Variovorax paradoxus: one gene and its partner. The protein of the gene in region 1 interacts with the protein of each later gene in a pairwise test. Links are inferred from orthologs where the notes say so. Each region holds a gene or a part of one and is shown on either strand. Other genes may lie near its edges. The genes, in order: secD and pheT.

Evidence for each region.
Region 2: the proteins of secD (region 1) and pheT interact in binary tests that used the Escherichia coli proteins (3 or more experiments, as listed by UniProt). The link is inferred for Variovorax paradoxus from one-to-one orthologs.

What each region holds. Positions count from the first base shown.
Region 1 is NZ_LR743507.1:302,416-310,769, reverse strand. What follows is about bases 3,212-6,079. They hold secD (protein translocase subunit SecD), read left to right. Parts: upstream 3,212-3,639; coding sequence 3,640-5,520; downstream 5,521-6,079. Other genes in these bases: secF (protein translocase subunit SecF), read left to right, coding at 5,539-6,079; yajC (preprotein translocase subunit YajC), read left to right, coding at 3,217-3,549. In the rest of the region: AACL56_RS01510 (indolepyruvate ferredoxin oxidoreductase family protein), read left to right, coding at 1-2,931; more of secF, read left to right, coding at 6,080-6,498; AACL56_RS01490 (DUF1631 family protein), read left to right, coding at 6,662-8,354. UniProt on the Escherichia coli protein: Part of the Sec protein translocase complex. Interacts with the SecYEG preprotein conducting channel. SecDF uses the proton motive force (PMF) to complete protein translocation after the ATP-dependent function of SecA.
Region 2 is NZ_LR743507.1:4,188,182-4,196,724, reverse strand. The notes cover bases 1-3,057. They hold pheT (phenylalanine--tRNA ligase subunit beta), read left to right. Parts: upstream 1-336; coding sequence 337-2,778; downstream 2,779-3,057. Other genes in these bases: AACL56_RS19485 (integration host factor subunit alpha), read left to right, coding at 2,784-3,057; pheS (phenylalanine--tRNA ligase subunit alpha), read left to right, coding at 1-289. Outside these bases: more of AACL56_RS19485, read left to right, coding at 3,058-3,155; AACL56_RS19480 (MerR family transcriptional regulator), read left to right, coding at 3,220-3,696; AACL56_RS19470 (alpha/beta fold hydrolase), read left to right, coding at 4,207-4,995; AACL56_RS19465 (HD domain-containing phosphohydrolase), read left to right, coding at 5,059-6,504; AACL56_RS19460 (2-hydroxychromene-2-carboxylate isomerase), read right to left, coding at 6,529-7,152; AACL56_RS19455 (MFS transporter), read right to left, coding at 7,149-8,492; AACL56_RS19450 (aldolase), read right to left, coding at 8,511-8,543.

The DNA of each region.
Region 1 (8,354 bases):
CCCGAGCGCGTCGAGATCGTCATTCCCACCGATTTCGAGATGCCGCCCGGGGGCCTGCACATCCGCTGGCCCGACCATGCGCTGGAGCAGGAAGCCCGGCTCATGCACTACAAGTGGTATGCCGCGCTGGCATACATCCGCGCCAACAAGCTCAACCACAACGTCATCCAGGGGCCGAACGACCGCTTCGGCATCATGGCCAGCGGCAAGGCCTTCAACGACACGCGCCAGGCGCTGATCGACCTGGGCCTGGACGACGCGGCCTGCCGGCAGCTGGGCATCCGCCTGCACAAGGTGGGCGTGGTGTGGCCGCTCGAGGCGCAGCTCACGCGCGACTTCGCCACCGGCCTGCAGGAGATCCTGGTGGTCGAGGAGAAGCGCCAGGTCATCGAGTACCAGCTGAAGGAAGAGCTCTACAACTGGCGCTCGGACGTGCGGCCCAACGTGGTCGGCAAGTTCGACGAGGGCGCCAGCTCCGATGCCGACGGCTATTCGGGCGGCGAATGGTCGATGCCCAACCCGACCTCGCACACGCTGCTGCGCGCCAATGCAGACCTGAACCCCGCGCTGATCGCCAAGGCCATCGCCGCGCGCCTCAGGAAGACCGGCCTGCTGGCCGCGGCGGGCGCCGACATGGCCGCGCGCATCGACGCGCAGCTCGCCATCCTCGAAGCCAAGGAACGCTCGATGGTGGTGCAGCAGGCCTCCACCAGCGTGGTGGACGCCACGCGCCAGCCCTGGTTCTGCTCGGGCTGCCCGCACAACACCAGCACCGTGGTGCCCGAGGGCTCGCGCGCGATGGGCGGCATCGGCTGCCACTTCATGGCGACCTGGATGGACCGCTCCACCATCGGCTTCACGCAGATGGGCGGCGAGGGCGTGCCGTGGGTCGGCCAGCAGCCCTTCACCACCGACCAGCACATCTTCGCGAACCTGGGCGACGGCACCTACTTCCACAGCGGCCTGCTCGCCATCCGCCAGAGCATCGCGGCGGGCGTGAACATCACCTACAAGATCCTCTACAACGACGCGGTCGCCATGACCGGCGGGCAGACCGTGGGCGAGCGCCCCGAGGGCCACTCGGTGCTGCAGATTGCAGAGAGCCTGCATGCCGAGGGCGCGAAGAAGGTCGTGATCGTCACGGACGAGCCCGAGAAGTACGAGGGCGTGAACATCCCTGGCGACCATGTGCAGGTGAAGCATCGCGACCTGCTCGACGAGATCCAGCGCGAGTTCCGCGCCATCCCGGGCACGACGGCCATCATCTACGACCAGACCTGCGCCACCGAGAAGCGCCGCCGCCGCAAGCGCGGCACCGCCGTCGATCCGGCCAAGCGCGTGGTCATCAACGAGCTGGTGTGCGAAGGCTGCGGCGACTGCAGCGTGCAGAGCAACTGCCTGAGCGTCGAGCCGCTGGAGACCGAATTCGGCCGCAAGCGCACCATCAACCAGAGCAGCTGCAACAAGGACATGAGCTGCCTGAAGGGCTTCTGCCCGAGCTTCGTCTCGGTGGAAGGCGGCCAGCTCAAGAAGAAGAGCAAGAGCAAGGGCGCGACGCCGGCCGAGTTCGGTCTGCTCGCCGACCCCGCGATTCCGTCGCTGGCGGGCGGCAAGGTCTGGGGCGTGGTGGTGGCGGGCGTCGGCGGTACCGGCGTCATCACCATCGGCCAGCTGCTGGGCATGGCCGCGCACATCGAGGCCAAGGGCATCGTCACGCAGGACGCGGCCGGCCTGGCGCAGAAGGGCGGCGCCACCTGGAGCCACGTGCTCATCGGCGACACGCAGGACGACATCCGCACCACCCGCGTGGGCACGGCGGCGGCCGACCTGATCCTGGCCTGCGACCCGCTGGTCACGGTGAACGCCGAGACCATGGCGCGCATGCGCGAAGGCCGCACCCACGTCGCGTTGAACAGCCACAGCTCGCCGACCGCCGCCTTCGTGCGCAACGCCAACTGGCAGAACCCCGAAGACGCCTGTGCCGCCGAGATCGCGCGCGCCGTGGGCGTTGACGGACTGGGCACCTTCGACGCCGATGCCGCCGCCACCACGCTGATGGGCGACACCATCTACGTGAACCCGATGATCCTGGGCTACGCCTGGCAGAAGGGCTGGATCCCGCTGGCACACGAGTCGCTGATGCGCGCCATCGAGCTGAACGCTGTGGCCGTCGAGAACAACAAGACCGCCTTCGAGTGGGGCCGCCAGGCGGCGGTGCGGCCGGACGAGCTGCAGAAGCGCGTGCGTCCGGGCCAGGTCGTGGAGTTCAAGAAGCGCGAGACGGTCGACAGCCTCGTGGCGCGCCGCGCCGAGTTCCTCACCGGCTACCAGAATGCCGCCTACGCCGAGGAATACAGGCAGTTCGTCGGCAAGGTGCGTCAGGCCGAGGCAGCCACCGGCAAGAGCACCGCGCTGACCGAGGCCGTGGCCCGCTACCTGTTCAAGCTGATGGCGTACAAGGACGAGTACGAAGTCGCGCGGCTGCACACCGACCGCACTTTCCTCGACCGCGTCGAGGGCATGTTCGAGGGTGACTACAAGCTCAACTACCACCTGGCGCCGCCCCTCCTGGCGAAGAAGAACGCCAAGGGCCAGCTGCAGAAGCAGAAGTTCGGCCCCTGGATGCTCACGGGCTTCAGCTTCCTGGCCAAGCTGAAGGGCCTGCGCGGCACGGCGCTCGACGTGTTCGGCCGCACCGAGGAGCGCAGGACCGAGCGTGCGCTGATCGGCGAATACCGCGCCAGCATCGAGGAAGTGATCGGCGCGCTGCGTGCCGACAACCACGCGCTGGCGCTGGAGATCGCGGCGCTGCCCGAGCAGATCCGCGGCTACGGCCACGTGAAGGAACGCAACCTGGCCGCGGCGCGCACCCGCTGGAGCGAGCTCATGACCAAGTGGCGCAACCCGCAGGCGCAGCGCGCGGCAGCCTGATCTTTTCAAGGCATCTGCAGGCACAACGGGCGTCCATCGGACGCCCGTTGCTATTTAAAACGTAGCAAAGTTCCGGCCGGACGAAAACCCGGAAAGCCCTCCCCGCTGCGCCGGATAAGCGCGTGGAGCGGTCATCCGCGACGAATACAATGCCCGGTGCTGTGCGCGGCCAGGCCCCGCCGCGCTTTGACTCGCAGTCCGCATCCCACGCGGTCGCTAGCCCCAAGGAACCGCGGACGCCGTCCGCGCTCCCATCGTTTTCTCTTCCCATTGCTGGAGACTCTCTTGTTCATTTCCTCTGCTTTCGCCCAGACCGCGCCTGCTGCAGCCGGCGGCGGCGACATGATGTCCTCGCTCGGCAGCATGCTGCCCCTCGTGCTGATGTTCGTGGTGCTGTATTTCGTCATGATCCGGCCCCAGATGAAGCGCCAGAAGGAAGCCCGCGCCATGATCGAGGCGCTGGCCAAGGGCGACGAAGTCGCCACCGCTGGCGGCGTGCTCGGCAAGATCACCTCGCTGAGCGACCAGTACCTCGGCCTCGAGATCGCCAACGGCGTCGAGATCAAGATCCAGCGCAGCGCCGTCGTCCAGGTCCTGCCCAAGGGCGCCGTCAAGTAAAAGCGTGAGCTGAACCTTGCGCTTTGCGGCGCAGGGCCCCAATTCACGCGGTGTTCCATCTCTGAAAAGTTTGAGAAAAAGCGCCCGCTCATGAACCGTTACCCGGTCTGGAAGTACACGATCATCGTGATCGTGTTGCTCGTGGGGCTCATCTACGCCCTGCCCAATTTCTTCGGTGAGGCGCCTGCGGTGCAGGTGTCGGCGGCCAAGACGACCGCCAAGGTCGACGCCGCCACCCAGACCCGGGTCGAGGAGGCGCTCAAGGCCGCCAACCTGACGCCCGACCTGATCACGCTCGACGGCGGCTCGCTGCGCGCGCGCTTCGTCAACTCGCAGGACCAGCTCGCGGGCCGCGATGTGATCCAGCGTGCGCTGGTGCCCGACAGCAACGACCCGTCGTACACGGTGGCACTGAACCTGCTGTCGCGCTCGCCCAAGTGGCTGACCGCGCTGCATGCCTTCCCCATGTACCTGGGCCTCGACCTGCGCGGCGGCGTCGACTTCCTGCTGCAGGTGGACATGAAGGGCGCGATCGACAAGAAGGCCGAGTCCTTCGCGAGCGACCTGCGCACCACCTTCCGCGACAAGGGCATCCGCGGCACGCAGGTGAACCGCAACGGCCAGACCGTCGAGGTGAGCTTCCGCGACGCCGCCGCCCTCGAGGCGGCCAAGCGTCTCATCCAGGACCAGTTCACCGACCTGAGCACCACCGACAGCCAGGACGGAAGCACCTGGCGCCTGGTGGCCAGCATCAAGCCCGAAGCCGCGCGCCGCCTGCAGGACGCCGCGCTCAAGCAGAACATCACCACGCTGCACAACCGCATCAACGAACTCGGAGTGGCCGAGCCGGTGATCCAGCAGCAGGGCCTGGACCGCATCGTCGTGCAGTTGCCCGGCGTGCAGGACACGGCCAAGGCCAAGGAAATCCTGGGCCGCACCGCCACGCTCGAAATGCGCCTGGTCGACGAGAGCGCCGAAGGCCGCTCGGCCGAACTCAGCGGCGGACCCGTGCCCTTCGGCTCCGAGAAATTCCTCGACCGCCAGGGCCGCCCGGTGATCGTGAAGAAGCAGGTGCTCGTGACCGGCGAGAACCTCACCGACGCGCAGCCCGGCTTCGACCAGCAGAGCAACCAGCCCAAGGTCGACCTGACCATGGACGCCAAGGGCGGCCGCATCATGCGCGACGTCAGCCGCGAGAACTACAAGAAGCGCATGGCCATGCTGATCTTCGAGAAGGGCAAGGGCGAAGTGCTCACGGCTCCCTCGATCAACGGCGAACTGGGCAACCGCTTCCAGGTGTCGGGCTCGATGACCGTGGTCGAGGCCAACGACCTCGCGCTGCTGCTGCGCGCCGGCTCGCTCGCCGCGCCGATGGAGATCATCCAGGAACGCACCATCGGTCCGAGCCTGGGTGCCGACAACATCGAGAAGGGCTTCAAGAGCGTGATGTACGGCTTCCTGGCCATCATGGTCTTCATGTGCATCTACTACGCGCTGTTCGGCCTGTTCTCGTCGATCGCGCTGGCCGTGAACCTGATGCTGCTGGTGTCGATCCTCTCGATGCTGCAAGCCACCCTCACGCTCCCCGGCATCGCCGCCATGGCGCTCGCCATCGGCGTGGCGATCGACTCCAACGTGCTGATCAACGAGCGCGTGCGCGAGGAACTGCGCAACGGTGCGTCGCCGCAGGCGGCCATCCACGCCGGCTACGAACGCGCCTGGGGCACCATCCTGGACTCCAACGTGACCACGCTCATCGCCGGCATCGCCTTGCTGGCCTTCGGCTCGGGTCCGGTGCGCGGCTTCGCCGTGGTGCATTGCATCGGCATCGTCACCTCGATGTTCTCGGCCGTGTTCTTCTCGCGTGGCCTCGTGAACTTCTGGTACGGCCAGAAGAAGAAGCTCAAGACGGTGTCGATCGGCACGGTCTGGCGGCCGACGGCCGACGGCTCGACCGCGGTCACCAAATAAAGGTCGAGGACAAGCGTCATGGAATTCTTCCGCATCCACAAGACCATCCCGTTCATGCGCCACGCGCTGGTGCTGAACATCGTCTCCTTCGCCACCTTCGCGCTGGCGGTGTTCTTCCTGTTCCATCGCGGCCTGCACCTGTCGGTCGAGTTCACCGGCGGCACCGTGATGGAGGTCGCGTACAAGCAGTCGGCCGACATCGGCAAGGTGCGCGACGCCATCGGCAAGCTCGGCTACCCGGACGTCCAGGTGCAGAGCTACGGCTCCTCCGAGAACATCCAGATCCGCCTGCCGGCCCAGAAGGGCATGAGCTCCGACCAGCAGAGCGCGCAGGTCATGCAGGCGCTGAAGTCGGTCGACGAGTCGGCCACGCAGCGCGGCATCGAGGTCGTCGGCCCGCAGGTCGGCGAAGAGCTCACCACCAACGGCCTGAAGGCGCTGGGCATGGTGGTGGTCGGCATCATGATCTACCTGGCGTTCCGCTTCGAGTGGAAGTTCGCGCTGGCGACCGTGCTGGCCAACCTGCACGACGTGGTGATCATCCTGGGCTTCTTCGCCTTCTTCCAGTGGGAGTTTTCGCTGGCGGTGCTGGCGGCGGTGCTGGCGGTGCTGGGCTACTCGGTGAACGAGTCGGTCGTGATCTTCGACCGGATCCGCGAGAACTTCCGCCGCTACCGGAAGATGACGACCACCGAGATCATCGACAACGCGATCACCTCGACCATCAGCCGGACCATCATCACCCACGGTTCCACCCAGCTGGTGGTGCTCTCGATGTTCTTCTTCGGCGGGCCGACGCTGCACTACTTCGCACTGGCGCTGACCATCGGCATCTGCTTCGGCATCTACTCCTCGTGCTTCGTGGCCGCAGCCATCGCCATGTGGCTGGGCATCAAGCGCGAAGACCTCGTCAAGGGCGGCCCGACCAAGCGCGACGGCGAATCCGAGGACGATCCCAACGCCGGCGCCGTGGTCTGAGGAATACTGGATACTTCAGGTTTAAACAGAGCGGTGGCGGCCATGCCGCGCCGCGGTTCGCATGCAACGCCGGGCACTCTCCACACTTGTGCGGTTGGGCATCCCGATGCAAGCTCTCGGTTGTTGCTGACGAATCGAATATCCAGGTCTTCCCGACTTTTCAATGAGCATTGCGCGGTCCGCCTCTTCCTTGCAGCTCGCACGCGAGACGCGTGAGCGTTTCGTATCGGCCACGGAAGGCGCGATCGCGCCACTGGCCCGTTTGATCCGGGACCGCCTGACGGCCCTGTCCTCCGAGGCGGGCAATGCCCGCGCCATGCAGGAACATCGCGACGACTTCGTCGCCTTCCACGGCCAAGCCACCCAGTGGGTAACCCTCGCGCAGAACGGCTGGCGAAAGGCGCTGGGAACCGCGGCCGTCGGTGCTTCGGGCACGTCTTCGGCGTTGCGCCTCGAGCTGATCGGCGACGAGGTGGTCGAGAGCAACATTCTTTCGTCTCGCCTGGCGCAGATGATCCACGACAAGGCCAGCTTCGAGCTCAGCGACCTGCGCCTGCGCATCCAGCACCTCGAAGGCACGACCGAGCTCGATGCCAAGGACGTGCTCAAGCCTGAGACGCTCGCCAAGCTGCTGGTCGAGCAGTGGCTGGCGGCCGGTTTGAGCCGCGGGCTCTGGACTCGCGTGCAGGACACCGTGCAGCAGGGGTTGGTAGAGGTAGTGGTCAAGGCCTACCAGAGCGCCAATGCCTTCCTGATCGCCAACGGCGTGATGGAGGAAATCGATCTCAAGAGCTTCGTGCGCCGCACCGGCAATGCCAGCGGCGCGTCCACGGGCTCGGCAGCGTCCGCCAGCGTGCCGATGGACAGCGGCATGTCTGCCGGCCCGCACAGCGCGCAGCGCGCCGGCTTCGGCTTCGATGGGCACCAAGCCGCGTCGATGCCGGGTGGGGCGTCCAGCGCGACCACCACCGGTGGATCGCCGCTCATGGTCGCGCGGCAGCGCGCGCAGAACGCGCTGATGAATCTCAAGCGCTTCGTCACCGCGCGCATCGGCGGCGATGCCGGCGGCCCGTCCGTGCCCATGGCCGCCGACGGCCGTGCCACGGGAGGCGGCACCGGTGCGGGTGGTACGGCCAGCCAGGGTCCGGGCAGTGCGGCGCCGCGTGTCTTCTCGCGCACCTTCGCTGGTGCCATTGCGGATGCCGAGGTCGCTTACCGCATGGCCGCCACGCAGTACATGGACGGCAACGGCGAGCAGGCCACGCTGATCCAGCAGACCGCGGTCGACCTGCGCAGGCGCACCGCCGAACTCAAGAAGCGCGCACCCACCACCGCCGACAAGGCGACGGTCGAGATCGTCGCGCTGATGTTCCAGGCGATCCTGGCCGAGGAGCGCATTCCGTTCTCCGCCCGCGTCTGGTTCGCGCGCCTGCAGATGCCCGTGCTGCGCGTGGCCATCGCCGAGCCGGAGTTCTTCGGCACCCTGCAGCACCCTGCGCGCATGCTGATCGACCGCATGGGATCGTGCGTCATGGGCTTCGATGCCGCGGCCATCTCGGGCAGTGCCCTCGAAAACGAGATCAAGCGCGTGGTGCAGGTGATCGAGCAGTACCCGGAAACGGGCCAGCGCGTGTTCAAGCTGGTGTTCGACGAATTCGTCGCCTTCCTCAACCGCTACCTGACGCAGAGCGACACCACGCAGCGCGTGATGAGCGTGGCGCAGCAGGTGGAGCAGAAGGAGACGATGGCGATCCAGTACACCATCGAGTTGCGCAAGATGCTCAACGACATGCCGGTGCGCGACGAGATCCGCGAATTCCTGTTCAAGGTCTGGGCCGAAGTGCTGGCCATCGCCG
Region 2 (8,543 bases), 3.9 Mb from region 1 along the record:
CGACGACCTCGTGCTGCGCTTCCGGCCGAGCTTCTTCCCGTTCACCGAACCCAGCGCCGAGATCGACATCCAATTCCAGACCGGACCCCTGGCCGGCCGCTGGCTCGAGGTGTCGGGTTCCGGCCAGGTGCATCCGAACGTCGTCCGCAACATGGGTCTCGACCCGGAGCGCTACATCGGCTTTGCCTTTGGCATGGGCCCCGACCGTCTCACGATGCTGCGCTATGGCGTGAACGACCTTCGCCTCTTCTTCGACGGCGACCTGCGTTTTCTTTCGCAGTTCCAGTAAGCCGCAGGCACCCATCCATAGATAAAAAACAGATCGAGATCGAAGAGATGCAATTCCCGGAATCCTGGCTGCGCGAGTTCTGCAACCCGCCGCTCGACAGCGCCGCATTGGCCGAAACCCTCACGATGGGTGGTTTCGAGGTCGAAGAGCGCCGTCCGGTGGCGCCGCCTTTCACGCGCATCGTGGTCGGCGAAATCAAGGAAGCCGTGCAGCACCCGAACGCAGATCGCCTGCGCGTCTGCCAGGTCGACGCGGGGCAGGGTGCTCTGCTGAACATCGTGTGCGGTGCGCCCAATGCGCGCGTCGGCATCAAGGTGCCGTGCGCGCTCGTCGGCGCGGAACTGCCGCCGGGCGAAGACGGCAAGCCCTTCCTCATCAAACTCGGCAAGCTGCGCGGCGTCGAAAGCCAGGGCATGCTGTGCTCGGCGCGAGAGCTGCACCTGAGCGAAGATCATGGCGGGCTGCTCGAGCTCGCATCCGATGCGCCGATCGGCGCCGATGTGCGCGAGGTGCTCAAGCTCGATGACTCGCTGCTCACGCTCAAGCTCACGCCCAACCTGGCGCATGGACTCAGCGTGTACGGTGTGGCGCGCGAACTGTCGGCGCTCACCGGCGCACCGCTCAAGACGCCGGCCATCGCACCGGTGGCAACGTCGTTCTCCGATGTGCTGCCTGTCAAGGTCGAAGCCCCCGAACTCTGCGGCCGTTTCTCAGGCCGCATCGTGCGCGGCGTGGACACCAAGGTTGCCACGCCGGGCTGGATGGTCGAGCGCCTCGCGCGCTGCGGCCAGCGCAGCGTCACCCCGCTGGTCGACATCTCGAACTACGTGATGTTCGAGTACGGTCAGCCCAGCCACATCTTCGACCTCGACAAGATCCACGGCGGCCTCACCGTGCGTTGGGGCAAGGCGGGCGAACAGCTCAAGCTGCTCAACGGCACCACCATCACCGTCGACGACAAGGTCGGCGTGATCGCGGACGACCGCGAAGTCGAATCGCTCGCGGGCATCATGGGTGGCGATGCAACCTCCGTGTCCGACGACACGCGCAACATCTACGTCGAGGCCGCCTTCTGGTGGCCCGAAGCCGTGCAAGGTCGTTCGCGCCGCTTCAACTTCTCCACCGATGCGGGCCATCGCTTCGAGCGCGGCGTCGATCCGAGCCGCACGGTGCAGATCATCGAGCGCATCACGCAACTCATCGTCGAGGTCTGCGGCGGCCAGGCCGGCACGATCGACGACCAGAAACTGCATGTGCCCGAAGCCTCGCCCGTCACGCTTCGCGTGGCGCGTGCTTCGCGCGTGATCGGCATGCCGCTGACGCAGGCGCAGTGCGCGGATGCGCTCGGCCGCCTCGGTTTCTCGATCACCGAAGGCGAAGGCACGCTGACCGTCGCACCGCCGCCGCACCGCTTCGACCTGTTGATCGAAGAAGACCTGATCGAGGAGGTTGCGCGCCTGATCGGCTTCAACAACCTGCCGACCGTTGCACCGCTCGCGCCCATCACCGCCCGCGTGCGGCCCGAGGCGCAGCGCAGCCGGTTCGCTGTGCGTCGCAGCATCGCCGCGCTGGGCTACCAGGAAACGATCAACTTCAGCTTCGTGGAAGCGCATTGGGAGCAGGACCTGGCGGGCAACACTGACCCCGTCAAGCTGCTGAATCCCATCGCAAGCCAGATGAGCGTCATGCGCTCGTCGCTTCTCGGCTCTCTGCTGCAGGTGCTCAAGTTCAACCTCGACCGCAAGGCGCCACGCGTGCGCGTGTTCGAGCTGGGCCGGGTGTTCATGCGCGACGACAGCGTTGCGACCACCGACAGCACCGTGCGCGGCATCGACCAGCCGATGCGCGTGGCCGGGCTCGCCTGGGGCGATGCCGATGAGGCGCGCTGGGACGGCAAGTCGCAGCGCATCGACTTCTACGACGTCAAGGGCGATGTCGAGGCGTTGCTGTCACCGCTTGTGCCGACCTTCGAGGCGGCCGAGCATCCCGCGCTGCATCCCGGGCGTTCTGCGCGTGTGCTGGTCGACGGAAAGGCCATCGGCTTCGTCGGCGAGCTGCATCCGCGGTGGCGCCAGAAGTGGGACTTCGCGCAACCGCCGGTGCTGTTCGAACTAGACCTCGATGCCGTCATCGCGCGTCCCGTGCCTGTGGCAAAGCCGGTGCCCAAACACCAGGCCGTGGAGCGGGACATTGCCGTCGTCGTGGCCGAGGCCGTGACGCACGACGCACTCATGCACGCCATTCGCGGTGCGACTGCTGCCACGGGTCTGCTGCGCGACGCGACGCTGTTCGACATCTATCGTCCGCAGCCATTGCGCGACGGCGCCGTGGCCGCGCCCGGTGCACTGGCGCAAGGCGAGAAGAGCATGGCGGTGCGCCTGAGCTTCCAGAGCGACAGCGGCACGTTGACGGACGAGCAGGTCGAACCCGCTGTGCGTGCGATCGTCGAACAACTGGGCGCCCAGGTCGGCGGCCGCTTGAGGGGGTGATGAGAATGAACGCTGCCGAATTCACGCTCGAGGCTCTCGAGACGCCTGCGCTCACCAAGGCGCATCTGGCCGACCTGCTGTTCGAGCAGATCGGCTTGAACAAGCGTGAGTCCAAGGACATGGTCGAAGCGTTCTTCGAGCTCGTGGCAAACAGCCTCATCGAAGGCACCGACGTGAAGATTTCCGGCTTCGGCAACTTCCAGATTCGCGTCAAGGCACCGCGGCCGGGGCGCAATCCGCGCACCGGCGAGGCCATTCCGATCGGCGAGCGCCGCGTGGCCACTTTCCACGCGAGCGCCAAGCTGAAGGAACAGATCCAGGGAAGCGCCGAGCAGGGCGCCGCGCCGGAAGTCGAGTGGAGCCTGGGCGCCGAATAGTGCTTGGTGCTGTGCGCCTGCGTGGAGTAATCTCTAAGGTTTCCCGCGCACGGTCTTGATTTCAATGGAGAAAACGCTCCCGCCGATTCCTGTCAAACGCTACTTCACCATTGGTGAGGTCGGCGAACTCTGTGGCGTCAAGCCCCACGTGCTTCGCTATTGGGAGCAGGAGTTCACGCAGCTGCGCCCCATGAAGCGGCGCGGCAACCGCCGCTATTACCAGCATCACGAGGTGCTGATGATCCGTCGCATCCGCGATCTGCTCTACGACCAGGGCTTCACCATCAGCGGCGCGCGCAACAAGCTGCAGGAATTGGTGCAAGGCGATCGCGATCGCCGCAAGGCTGGCGAGGTGCCGCTCGAAGGAATGGAAGCCATCGAGATCGACCAGGAAGAATTCGACGCGGCCATCGTGCAGGACTCGCCCGAACCGGTCCACGTGAGCACGGAAAAGGCCGTCCGGGAACCTGACCTGTCCCAGTTGTTGCACTTGCGCCGCGAACTCTTTGAAATTCGTGAGCTGTTGACTGTCGGACGCTGAATTTCAACGGCTATAATCGAGAGCTTCGGTGTGTGGCGCAGCCTGGTAGCGCACTTGCATGGGGTGCAAGGGGTCGAAGGTTCGAATCCTTTCACACCGACCAAAAACAAGAAATGAAATCAACGGCTTAGGTCCACAAGACCTAAGCCGTTTTTCTTTGTGCGGGTGGTTGGCAGGCCTTCTTCGGTCGTGCCCAAGCGACCGCGACGCCGAGCTTTCGGTGTGCAACATCCGCGTGTGCCGTCTTTCATCCTGCCTATCTTCCGAATGAAGATTGCCAACCCCCCACCCGAAGCGATTCGCGGCACCATGAACTCCTCGACGCATTCCAAGGAGAACATTCATGAAGGTACTCAGGCAAATCATCGGCGGTGCGATTTCCGTTGCCGGCGCGGTCGTGCTCGTGGCACAGCACGTCTGATCGGACATTCGTCCAATGGCGCGTCGGGCCCTCGAAGCGGACAGTACGGGTTCTCCCATTCCTCCCGTCACTTCCGCAAGAAAGCCCTCATGAAAACCATCCAGCGCTTCAAGCTCGCCGCCGCTGCCGCCGTCATCGGCCTGTCGTTCTCCGCCGTTGCCGCAACGGCTGCAACACCCGTCGCGCCCGACACCTCCAGGCCCAGCGTCGTGATCGTCCACGGCGCCTTCGCCGACGGTTCCGACTGGGCCAAGGTGATTCCACTGCTACAGGCCAAGGGTGTGCACGTGGTGGCGGTGCAGAACCCGCTGACCTCGCTCGAGGACGACGTGGCCGCGGCCAAACGCGCGATCGATGCGCAGCCGGGCGAGGTCGTGCTGGTCGGCCATTCCTGGGGCGGCTCGGTCATCACGGAGGCGGGTGCGAACGACAAGGTCGCCTCGCTGGTCTATGTGGCCGCCTTCGCGCCCGATGCGGGCCAGACCTCCGCGGAACTCGGTAAGGACTATCCGCCCGCGCCAGGCTCGGCGCACATCGTGGCCGACGCTTCCGGCTTCCTGTCGCTCACGAAGGAAGGCATGAGCCGGCATTTTGCGCAGGACCTGCCGGCCTCGGCCACGGCGGTGATGACGGCCACGCAAGGCCCGATCCTGGGCAAGTCCTTCGAGCAGAAGCTGCCCATCGCGGCCTGGAAGACCAAGCCTTCGTGGTATCTGGCCGCCACGTCCGACCACATGATCCAGCCGGCGCTGCAGATCGAGATGGCGAAGAAGATCGGCGCGCATCTCACACGCGTGAACAGCAGCCACGTGCCGCAGCAGTCGCAGCCGGCCAAGGTGGCCGAGGTGATCCTGGACGCTGTGCGTCAATCCAAGTAAGGTCCCACGTGCCGGCGGCGGGCGCTCCGTCGCGGCACGCTCTTCACTTCGCCGTCGTTTCCCGTGCAGCCTCCTTCTCCGATCCAGGTCTTCGACGCCATCCGCGCGCTTGCATTCGTCGGCGATCTCAGCATGGGACAGCCGATCGACCAGTCGGTGCGCACCGCGTGGCTCGCGTCGCGCCTAGCGGCAGCGACCGGTGGCGACGAGGCGGTGCAGGGGCACGCGGCATGCGCGTCGCTCCTGCGTTGGTCGGGCTGCACCGCGAACGCGCCCGAATTCTCCGATCTGCTGGGCGACGACGTGGGCGGCCGGCGCGCCATGCTCGCGACCGCATCCGCGCGCGCGGCAGCAGACTTCGCGGGCTCGATCAGCCCGCTGGCCGAGATCCACTGCGAAGTGTCCGGCGACATCGCGCGCACGTTGGGCATGCCCGCGGCCGTGGAACTGCCGCTGCGCCACATGTTCGAAACCTTCGACGGGCAGGGCAAGCCGCTGGGCCTCGAGGCCGCGCGCATTCCCGCCGAGGTGTTCATCGTCACCGTGGCGGGCGACCTCGAGATCTTCTCGCGCGTGCACGGGCTGAACAATGCGTTGCGCTACATCGCGGAGCGCGCCGACGCGCGTTATCCGGCGTTCCTCGTCGACGCTGCGCAGCGCCACGCGGTCGACTGGCTGCACATGCTGGAGCAGGGTGCGTCCACCGAACCGATGCCCACGCCCGTCGCGCTGCGCGACATCACCGCGCCGCTCGAACTCATCGCCGATGTGATCGATCTCAAGCTGCCATGGATGACGGGTTACTCGCGCCGCGTGGCCGAAGCTGCGCAACGCTGTGCGGCAGGGCTGGGGCTCGATGCGGCGCAGCAGCAGCGCATCTACCGCGCGGGGCTCATCCACGGCATCGGCCGCGCGTCGGTGCCCAATGCGGTCTGGGATTCGCCCGGCGTACGCAGCGAGGCCGATGCCGAGCGCCTGCGCCTCGTGCCCTATTGGACCGAGCGTGCGGCGCGACGCATCGACACGCTTCGCGACGAGGCTGGCATCGCATCCTTCGTCGACGAGCGGCTCGACGGCTCGGGCTTCTTCCGCGGCGTAAAGGGCGCGGCCATCGACACCGAAGGCCGCGTGCTGGCCGCTGCCGCGCACTGGGTGGCGCTGCGCACCGCGCGGCCCGGCAAGCCTGCGCTGACGGAGGTCGAGTCGATCGCGGCGTTGCGCGCGGAAAGCGATGGCGGCCGGCTCGACGCGCAAGCCGTCGCCTTGCTCACCGGCCATCCGCAACCTGCCGCCGAGGCGTCGTCCGCCGATGCAGCTGCGCTGCTGTCGGGCCGCGAAGTCGAGGTGCTCGGCCGCATCAGCCTCGGCGAAAGCAACAAGGAAGCGGCAAGGTCGCTCGGCATCAGCCCGAGCACCGTGCGCGCCCATCTCGAGAACATCTTCCGCAAGCTCGGCTGCACCACGCGCGCCGCCGCCACGCTGAAGGCGATGACGCTCGGGTTGCTCTGACGCCCGGTGCGCGGCCGTGCCGCATCATTGAGCCGCCGCCACCGCCTCTTCGAGGAAGTCGAGCCGGTCCTGTCCCCAGAAGAGTTCACCGCGGTACACGTACGACGGCGAACCGAAGACGCCCGCCGCCACCGCGCGATCGGTGAACGCGGCATAGGTCCGTGCGACTTCGCCGGTGGGCGCATCGCGCATCAGCGCGGGCGCGTCGAAACCGCAGTCCGTCACGATGCCTGCGAGCGTGTCTGCATCCGAGATGTCCTTCTCCTCGCACCACTGCGCGCGGAGGATCGCCTTGCAGAGCGGCACCACGTCATGCCCGCGGTCGGTGGCAGCGATGACGATGTGCGAGGCCAGCGTCGCATCGGGACACATGAACTTCGGGCTCGGGTTGACGTGGATGCCCAGCCGCTTGCACCAGCGCCGCAACTCGGCCACGCGGTATTGCTGCCGCTCGGGTGCGCGCAACGGCAGCAGGATGCCACCGGTGCGCGCATACACGGCGGGCAGGTCCACCGGCATGTAGCGCACCGTGACGCCATGCCGCCGCGCCAGCGCATCGAGGCGGTCGGCGCCCAGGTAGGCCCAGTCGGAGTTCATCCACAGGTAGCAGTCGATCGACTTCGCCATCGCGCCAGCCTCCTGAGTCATGGCGCAGCCTTGGCCAGCGGCTTCGGAATCGGTGCGAAGCGCTCGCTGCCGTGCATCTTGAAGGCGCTGATGCACGCCACCACGCCCAGCGCGCCGAGGTACCAGGCCACGTAGGCTGGATTGCCATCGCCCCGGGCCAGCAGCCAGGTCGCCATGATCGGCGCGAGCCCGCCGCCGATGGCGCCCGAGACCTGCACCGCCAGCGAGATGCCCGTGTAGCGCACCTCGGGCGGGAACTGGCTGGCAAACAGGCTGCCTTCGGGACCGTACAGGCAGGCATACACGACGCCGATGGCCATCACCGCCGCCACGTTGATCCAGAACACCTCGCGGGAGTGCAGGAAGTCGAAGAAGAGCGGAGCGCATGCCACGATGCCGACCGTTCCCAGCATGAACACCCACTTGTGGCCGATGCGGTCGCCCAGGATGCCGCACAGCGGCATCATCACCAGCGCCGCCACCGCGCCCCAGATGGTGGCGTCCAGCATCACGGTGCGCGCGATGCCGAGCGTGCCGGTGGCATAGGCCAGCGCGAAGGTCACCGTGGTGTAGAACCACGTCACCTCCGCCAGCCGCGCACCCACCACGACCAGCGTTTCGCGCGGGTACTTGCGCAGCACTTCCATCACCGGCAGCGCAACCTTCCTGCCGCGGGTCTCCATGCGCTCGAAGTCCGGCGATTCGGCCACCTTCACGCGGATGAACCAGCCCACCAGCAGCAGGATCACGCTGGCCACGAACGGAATGCGCCAGCCCCACGACAGCATGTCGGCCTCGGGCAGCTTCGCCACGGCGCCCATGGCCAGCGACGACAGGATCAGCCCCGGCGCCACGCCTGCCTGCGGCAGGCTGCCGAAGAAGCCCTTCTTGCCCGCCGGCGCATGCTCCACCGCCATCAGCACCGCGCCGCCCCATTCGCCGCCGACCGCAATGCCCTGCAGGAAGCGCATCAGCACCAGCAGCACGGCCGCCCAGTAGCCGATCTTCTCGTACGACGGGATCAGCCCGATCAGGATGGTCGGTACGCCCATCATCAGCAGCGTGATGAGCAGCATCGACTTGCGTCCCACCTTGTCGCCGAAGTGCCCGAACACGATGCCGCCCAGCGGCCGCGCGAAGAAGCCGACCGAGTAGGTGGCGAACGCGGCCATGGTGCCGGTGATCGGATCGAACGAGGGAAAGAAGATCTTGTTGAAGATCAGCGCCGCCGCCGTGCCGTAGAGGAAGAAGTCGTACCACTCGATGGTGGTGCCCATCATGCTGGCAAGGCCGGCCGTCACGTAGCCTTTCCGCGCCGCCCTTGTCTCGTCGCCCGTGGGGAGTTCCTGTGCGTTCATCATCTGTACCTCGTGCCGCGTTCAGCGCACCGCGGAAGGCATGGCCTTCGTCTG